One region of the Clostridium novyi NT genome, then DNA from elsewhere that is predicted to be linked to it. Evidence: a T-box and tRNA genes for the amino acid it is inferred to sense, from the RefSeq annotation. Region 1 holds a T-box; the other holds one or more tRNA genes.
What was found. A T-box is a leader RNA that pairs with one kind of tRNA and senses whether it is charged. The one in region 1 lies ahead of metG (methionine--tRNA ligase), so its partner is inferred to be a tRNA-Met.
Positions count from the first base shown of each region.

Region 1 (4,435 bases):
TATCAAAATCATCTATAGTGATTTCTTCTTTAATTGGCTCCATAGCTGGTTTTTGTGCTTCTTGTGCCTTTGCCATTTGTTCTTTTTGAATCTTTTCAAGTTCTTCTAATTTCTTTTCTACATCTATTCTTGGGAAAATTGCAACTGCTTCTCCAACTTTAGTTCCTGCTCTTGTTCCATCAAATGATGCTATACTATCCCAAGTTGCAAGTTGAACGTTTAATTGAGAATTTATCTTCTTACTTGTTTCAGGTAAGAATGCTGAAAGCATTACAGAAACTATTCTTAAACTTTCTACTAGATTGTATAAAACAGTTCCAAGTCTTTCTCTCTTATCTTCTTCTTTTGCAAGAGCCCAAGGCATAGTTTCATCAATGTATTTATTGCTTCTTCTAACTAAAGTCCAAATTTCATCTAATGCTTCAGGAATTTTTAATGCGTCCATTTTTCCTTCCACTTTCTTTGGAGCTTCAAGGGCAACTCTTATTAAATCATTGTCTATATCTTCTTCAGCTTTTGGTGCTGGAATAACTCCATCAAAGTATTTATTTATCATTGCAATTGTTCTGTTGACAAGATTTCCAAGATCATTTGCAAGGTCTGAATTTGTTTTCTTTATAAATGTTTCTCCTGTGTACATTCCATCTTGACCAAATGGTATTTCATGAAGAAGATAGTATCTTACAGGATCAGTACCAAATTCATTTACTAAAGTTACTGGATCTACAACATTTCCTTTAGATTTTGACATTTTACCACCATCAACTAAAAGCCATCCGTGTCCAAATACTTGTTTTGGTAATGGTAAATCTAAAGCCATAAGCATAATTGGCCAATAAATTGTGTGGAATCTTAATATATCTTTTCCTACAAGGTGAACATTTGCAGGCCAATATTTTTGATATAATTCATCATTTTCTTGATCGTAACCAAGAGCAGTTATATAGTTTGAAAGTGCATCTATCCATACATATATAACGTGTTTTTCATCAAAACTTACTGGAATTCCCCAATCAAATGAAGTTCTTGATATACATAAATCTTGAAGACCTGGTCTTAAGAAGTTATTTAACATTTCATTTTTTCTTGATTCTGGTTGTATAAAATCAGGATGTGATTCTATGTATTCAATAAGTCTATCTGCGTATTTTGACATTTTAAAGAAGTACGCTTCTTCTTTAGTTTTTTCAACTGGTCTTCCACAGTCTGGGCATTTTCCATCTACAAGTTGAGTTTCTGTCCAGAATGATTCGCAAGGTGTACAATAAAGTCCTTCGTATTCTCCTTTATATATATCCCCCTTATCATATAGTTTTTCAAATATTTTTTGAACTGTTTCAACATGATAATCATCAGTAGTTCTTATGAATTTATCATAGCTTATGTTCATAACCTTCCATAGATCTTGTATTCCAGCTACGATTTCATCAACATACTTTTTTGGAGTTATTCCTTTTCCTTCTGCAAGTCTTTGAATCTTTTGACCATGTTCATCTGTACCTGTTAAGAAATATGTGTCATAACCTGTTAATCTTTTAAATCTAGCAATTGCATCTGCTGCAACTGTAGTATATGTATTTCCTATGTGTAATTTTGCTGATGGATAATAAATAGGTGTAGTTATATAAAAATTACCTTTATTCATTTTTACTCCTCCTGTTTTATTAAATTTATTTTGATAGTAAATATTTTCATAATAAAAAAAGTCCCTAAGCAAGTTTCCTCACTTAGAGACGTGTATACGCGTTACCACTCTAATTTGTTTATGCTTTGCAACATAAACCTCCATAAGTGACTCCTTAACAAAAGTTAATTTTATCACTTTGCATTCTAACCGTTGCACCGGTAATACCCTAAATTAGTCAGATACTATGCTCCAAGACCATCTTCATATATTTCCATGTAACCAGCTTTCACCTATCCTGGCTCTCTTTATACACTTTCACATATTACTCTTCTTTTCACTGCATTTTCTTATTTTTAATTCTTATATTAAATGTTATGACAAATCCACTAATATGTCAATATTATTATCATTTATAAAATTATTTATTCAATTTTAGTAATATCTTATAGATGATGTTTATTTTTTTATTTAATACATACAATAGAAGTGTAAATTTATTTACATTTATTTTAAATAGTAACTGTTTTGTTTCTCCTAATAGTATAAAATAATATATAATATTATAAGATGCTTTATTATTTCATCAAATATTTAGAGGTGTAATTATGGAACATAAACATAAAGTACTAGTTATCGAAGATGAACAATCAATAAGTAAATTTATAAAACTTGTTTTACAGAAACAAAACTTTGAAGTTATACAAGCATTTTCAGGAGAAGATGGCTTAAAAAAAGTTACAACTGAAAATCCAATAGTTGTGATTTTAGATATTATGCTTCCTGGAATAGACGGGTTTAAAGTATGTGAAATACTGCGAAAAAACTATCCAAGCATTGGCATAATAATGCTAACTGCATTGGGACAAGATATCGATAAAATTAAGGGATTAGAAAATGGTGCAGATGATTATATGATAAAACCATTTAATCCATTAGAACTTGCCGCAAGAATAACTTCTTTAATTAGAAGAATGAACTTTTCAAATAATACTTCAAGCGACACTTTGGTATCTGGTGAATTTAAAGTAAATTTAAATTCAAAAATTGCATATAAAAATGATAAAGAACTAAATCTAACACCAAAAGAATTTATACTTTTAAAAATATTTATGGAAAACATAGGGACTTCTTTAAGCCGTGACAAACTTTTAGACCTAGCTTGGGGATATAACTTTGTTGGTGACCCTAAAATCGTAGATGTAAATATTCGTAGACTTCGCAGTAAACTTGAAGATGATCCTTCATACCCTAAATATTTGCAAACTGTATGGGGTGTAGGATATATATGGAAGGAAGATTAATTTGAAATCTATAAGAAATAAAGTAACTTTAAGTTATATAGGAATAATTATTTTTACCGTTATTATTTCTCAAATAATCGTATTAACTTCTATAAAGAAATACTTTTATGACAACGCAAAAGAGCTGTTAAAAAATCAAATAACTCTTTCAGCGGAGTTTTATAACACATACCTTTCTTCTATAGATTTAAAACAAAATGTTGCTAATGATGTAGATATATTTTGGAAAAACACTTCAGCAGAGGTTCAAATTTTAGATACAAAAGGAAACATGCTAATGGATTCTATGGGTTACTCCGCCAATGATATAACAACATCAAAGGACTTTAATGAAGCTTTACTTGGAAATTTAGGACTTTATATACATAAGGCTTCCGATTCCAATGAAAATATAATGAGTATATCTATGCCATTGAAAAAAGGAGAAACTATACAAGGTGTATTACGTTTTGTATCTTCCTTAAACAAAATTGACAATCACATACGTTCTATTGCTTTTTATTTTATGATTGTAGCAATAATAGTAATTATTATATCCAGTATCGTAAGCTTAATAATATCAAGAAAACTAACTCATCCATTGAAAGAAATTACAGAAGGAGCGGAGCTTTTCGCATCAGGAAAATTTAAAGAAAAAATAACAAAATCCTCTAATGATGAATTTGGGAAACTTGCTGATACATTAAACTATATGGCACAGGAAATTCTTAAAAACGAAAAATTAAAAACAGAATTTATAGCTTCAATTTCACATGAACTTAGAACCCCACTAACATCAATAAAGGGATGGACTGTAGCATTGAATTTATGTGATCCAAATAACAAAAGCGAATTTGAAGATGGACTTAAAATAATAGAAGAAGAAACAGATAGATTAAGTAATCTTGTAGAAGAACTCTTAGACTTCTCGAAACTATCATCAGGAAAAATAACGCTAAAAAAAGATTATGTAGATATTCATGAACTTTTAAGATATCTTCAAAAACAGCTTCAACCTAGAGCTTCTAAGGATAATATAAATCTATCTTTAGAATGTAAAAATGAAATACCAAATATATATGCAGATATAAATAGACTTAAACAATCTTTCATGAACATACTTGACAACGCACTTAAATTTACATCATCTGATGGAGAAGTAAAAATAACATTAAGTTCAAATAAAGATAGTGTAATTATAAGTATAAAAGATAACGGATGTGGAATTCCTTTAGATGACCTTCCTAGGGTAACTGAAAAATTTTATAAAGGACAAAATAGTAAATCAAAGAATGGAATAGGACTATCCATATGCAATGAAATAATTTCACTTCATAACGGTAACCTTCAGATTTTAAGTGAAGAAAATAAGGGTACAGAAGTTATCGTATGTCTACCCTTCGTTGATTTATGATTTACTATGCTTTTTTAATAGTTTTGTTACTTTTTATATATTATAGAGTATTAAAATATATTTGCTTATAAAAACTAGGAGGTTTTATTAATGCATCAAATAAAAAATTTTTTA
Region 1 is NC_008593.1:2,387,972-2,392,406, forward strand. It holds gene metG (methionine--tRNA ligase) at 1-1,687, opposite strand, end outside; T-box leader at 1,727-1,974, opposite strand; gene NT01CX_RS11110 (response regulator transcription factor) at 2,233-2,928, shown strand; gene NT01CX_RS11115 (HAMP domain-containing sensor histidine kinase) at 2,930-4,321, shown strand; gene NT01CX_RS11120 (hypothetical protein) at 4,412-4,435, shown strand, end outside.

Region 2 (4,435 bases), 310 kb from region 1:
TATTTATCTCCTTTGGCAATTTATTTTTTTTACCTTCTTGATGATTTTGAATCAATTCACCAAAAGCTTCATAGGTAATGTATGCTTCCTTTTTCCAACAATTATAATGCATTTCACATCCACTACAAACTCTATCAGCAAGATTTTGTATAAGGGCACTACTTTTATTTTTCATAACTAATTTATCATTATCAGCTAAGTTATTAAGATTTCCAGATATATTAGTTAGCACATCAGAAAAACCATATAATCTTTGGAATAGCATGTCCTTAATTCTATTAATATAATTTTTATTTATATATTCTTGCTTCTTTTCCCAATCTAGCTCTAAATTTATTTTTTCATAAACCCTACCTGGTATAATTAAAAATATCCCTGTGGCTATAATCATTTCTATTAATTTAAATTCTACATCTATATTAGAGTATAATTTTAAAATCAAAAAAGTAATTACATACGATGTACTTGTTAATATTTTTCCACTTTCTCTAAAAATACCTGCAATCAATCCACACAATCCATACACACTCATAAAAATAAGTATATTTTTTGAGGATATTCCTATAATTGATCCTATGGCAATTCCACTGGCAGCCCCTACATTGCTTCCATTTATATAACTAATCATGAGTATAAAGTTTAAAGCTAAAATATTTCTAATGGATACACCTAAAATTTGCATACCCCAAGTACCGGCTAATATAAGAGAAATCAATATTGATATGCTTATAACTTCTTCGCTTGTAAATAAATGTTTTGTTTTTAGGGATTTTAAACATATTAAGGAACGTTCTAGAATAAAATATAATGGTATAATACATATTACCTGTAAAAACATAGTTAAAAATGCAACATTCATTGTGATATGCCTAATAAAGAATTCACTTAATAATATTTCAATTGATGTAATGCTAAACATAACTACCAAACTTTTTATTTTGGATTTTTTGTTTAAAAGATAAGATAATATAAATATAGTGCCTGTTACTATTAGATATTGGGGAAGATTTGTAAGCTTATTACTTAAAGATATGTACCCTATAATACACCCCATAGAAACAGGAAACACCGCCCGTTCAGCTTGCATTACACTTGCAATTAGTAGCGCTATCCCAAAAGGAGCAGTTGTATTATCCTCACTTAATAATAGCACCCTACTCACAAGTAAAGCACTAATGCAGTACACTAGATTTTTCAAAATAATAATCCGTTGCAATTGTTTTTTCTCTTTTTCTTCTTTACTAACACCTTTAACTCTTTTATATGGCAAAATTTCTGAATTACATTGCATAATCAGCACCTCCTAATTTCACAGTTACTAAAAAAGATTATAACAAAACTCCCTGGAAATTATTGTCAGTTACTGAAATAGAATTTATTTTTTCGTAAGACATTTACTTTATAACTTTTGTAATATTTTACCATTAGCGATTTTTTTCTACTACCTTTTGTGAGAAAAATATATTCACATATATTTAGTTATATTTCAACACATATACATATATTTTATCCACAGTTGTGGAAAAGTTATGGTTTAATACCTTAATAGTTTTTAAATTTATTATAGACATTAAAAAATCCACAACTATTTAACGTTGTGGATTTTGGTAGCGGAAATAGGACTTGAACCTACGACACTTCGGGTATGAACCGAATGCTCTAGCCAGCTGAGCTATTCCGCCATATTTCATTTTAAAATATTTTTCAAAAAATAAATGGTTGCGGGGGCAGGACTTGAACCTGCGACCTTCGGGTTATGAGCCCGACGAGCTACCAACTGCTCCACCCCGCGATAATTGGTGCCGGAGACCGGACTTGAACCGGTACGGAGTGTTAGCTCCGCAGGATTTTAAGTCCTGTGCGTCTGCCGATTTCGCCACTCCGGCGTATGCAATTTATTGGGTATAAATTGCTGTTACTTATTAAGTTGTAACTGGTAGCGGAAATAGGACTTGAACCTACGACACTTCGGGTATGAACCGAATGCTCTAGCCAGCTGAGCTATTCCGCCACGTTTGGTTGCGGGGGCAGGACTTGAACCTACGACCTTCGGGTTATGAGCCCGACGAGCTACCAACTGCTCCACCCCGCGATATTGGTGCCGGAGACCGGACTTGAACCGGTACGGAGTGTTAGCTCCGCAGGATTTTAAGTCCTGTGCGTCTGCCGATTTCGCCACTCCGGCGTATTACATCATGTCTTGATGTTTTATCTTTTGTTTTTGTCGCTATCTCCTGGCGACATAGACTATTATATATTAATCCATTATAGTTGTCAACGCTTTTTTTAAAAAAATTTTTTAAAAAATAAAAGAGACTTTCTCAAGTCCCTTTTATACTTATTTTTAGCTCTTTTTAGAATACTTATTTCCCTTTAAATTTTGATGTTTTCTTATATCTTGAAATCTTTCTTCACTATCTTTTAAGAATCTTGATATAGCATCTTCAAAGTTTACATTAGGTGTTGCCTTTTTCTTTTCCTTTTCCCAATCTATTTCAACTGGTTTTACTGACTTTCTGGTTGGCATAGCTTGTTTTATAGATAAACTTAGTCTACCATTATCATCTACTGATATAACTTTTACCTTTACTTTATCTTGTTCTTTTATATGCTCTCTTATGTCCTTTACATATGTGTCTGCTACTTCAGATATGTGTACTAGACCTGTCTTCCCCTCCACTTCTATAAATGCTCCAAACTTTGTTATATTCACTACTGTACCTTCTAAGATACTACCCAACTTTAAGGCCATGTTAATAAAACTCCTCCTTGATATGTTTATATATTAAATTATAATAAGCAATATTTAGTCTTTTTTTTGAACTACTGCACTTTCTCCATGTTTTACGAAGCCAAGTCTTTCTCTAGCTAATTCTTCAACATATCTATTAGTTTCAGACATTTTTATTGTATCTACTAACTTTTGATGTTGATCATCAACTTTTTGTAATTCAACTTTGCAGTTTTCCAGCTGAATCTTTTTATTTTTTATAGTTATTTGCTGATGTACCGCTATGTAACAAGCATATATAACCATTACAGTCAAAATTACATTTTTAATTTTTCTTTTCTTCTTCATAATCATTCCCTCTGAAATTTATATTTTGACTCATATTTATATTTTAGTTTTCTTTTGTGTTTTATTCAAGGAATTTTTTAATTTATTTTTACCTGTAATCTTGCAAAAGAATGTTTCTATAAAATAAAAAAATATATTTTTCAATATTCTTAAAAATTTTAATATACTATTTATTATTTTATATTGAATTCTTAAGAAATGAATACTGATAAGTCTTATATAAATGTATAGCCCAAAGGCAATATATAAATATAAATATATTCCTACATAAACATGACCAGTATAAAGCAAAAATGCAAATACTGATATTGCTGCAAAAATCCAAAATAGTATATCCTCAATAAAAGTTAATACTTTATTTGGATTTTCCATTCCTCTTATTATTCTATATATATCAAATAAAACCCCTGTTAGTACCCCTGCAAGTACACTATAAGCTATTAAATTAAATTGACTTCTTATAGGAATTAGCATACCTTTTACCTAAACAACCTTGCTATTATACTATCTTTGTCTTTTTTACTTTCAGTTGTAGTATATACGCAGGAATTTATACGTCCTATTATGGCAACTTCTCCATTTTGGACATCTAATTTTTGAACTTTAAGTCCTTCTCCTTTAATTGTTAAGGTTCCAAGTTTAGTATCTAGGATTATTAATTTCTCATCAAAACAAATAACTTCTACTACACCAGTTATTTGCAACTTATTTCTATTTTCAAGTATTAAATTACTTTTTTTCTCTTCTAATGATGTTTCCTTTTTTACTTCCATCTATATCCCTCCCCTTTATAAATATGTATATGTGTAAAATATCTAAAATATACTTTTATATTTAAGGGAAGACACATAAAAATCATTAATAATACTCTTAATAATATATAGTATACTAATCTTCTTTATTTGCAACTGTATTATCTAAAATAATCTCATACATTGTCTTAGCATCAGCTTTTGCAACGTGATGAGCAATGTTTACAACCTTAGCTTTTAGTGAACTGTTGGCAAATTTAACTTCTATTATATCATTCTCATTAACTTCTGTGCTTGGCTTTGCAACCTTATCATTTATAAATACCCTGCCACTTTCACAAGCTTCCTTAGCTATAGTCCTTCTCTTTATAATTCTTGAAACTTTAAGATATTTATCTAGTCTCATGTTATCCCTCCTGATTGTAAAAATAAAAAACCTAGATTTTCACCCAGGTTTTTTATTTTAAATTTTTAGCAAAATTACTTTCTGCAAAACTATTTATTGTTTACTATTTCTTTGAATTCTTTTCCTGCTTTGAATACTGGAACAGTTGCTGCTGGTATAGTTATTTCTTCTTTAGTTCTTGGGTTTCTGCCTTTTCTT
Region 2 is NC_008593.1:149,870-154,304, reverse strand. It holds gene spoIIE (stage II sporulation protein E) at 1-1,291, opposite strand, end outside; tRNA gene NT01CX_RS00845 (tRNA-Met) at 1,606-1,682, opposite strand; tRNA gene NT01CX_RS00840 (tRNA-Met) at 1,717-1,792, opposite strand; tRNA gene NT01CX_RS00835 (tRNA-Leu) at 1,798-1,886, opposite strand; tRNA gene NT01CX_RS00830 (tRNA-Met) at 1,935-2,011, opposite strand; tRNA gene NT01CX_RS00825 (tRNA-Met) at 2,017-2,092, opposite strand; tRNA gene NT01CX_RS00820 (tRNA-Leu) at 2,097-2,185, opposite strand; gene NT01CX_RS00815 (S1 domain-containing RNA-binding protein) at 2,345-2,752, opposite strand; gene NT01CX_RS00810 (FtsB family cell division protein) at 2,807-3,079, opposite strand; gene yabQ (spore cortex biosynthesis protein YabQ) at 3,116-3,553, opposite strand; gene yabP (sporulation protein YabP) at 3,559-3,852, opposite strand; gene NT01CX_RS00795 (RNA-binding S4 domain-containing protein) at 3,968-4,237, opposite strand; gene NT01CX_RS00790 (HU family DNA-binding protein) at 4,327-4,435, opposite strand, start outside.
Region 2: it encodes a tRNA-Met, which carries the amino acid that the T-box ahead of metG (methionine--tRNA ligase) is inferred to sense. The anticodon was not compared.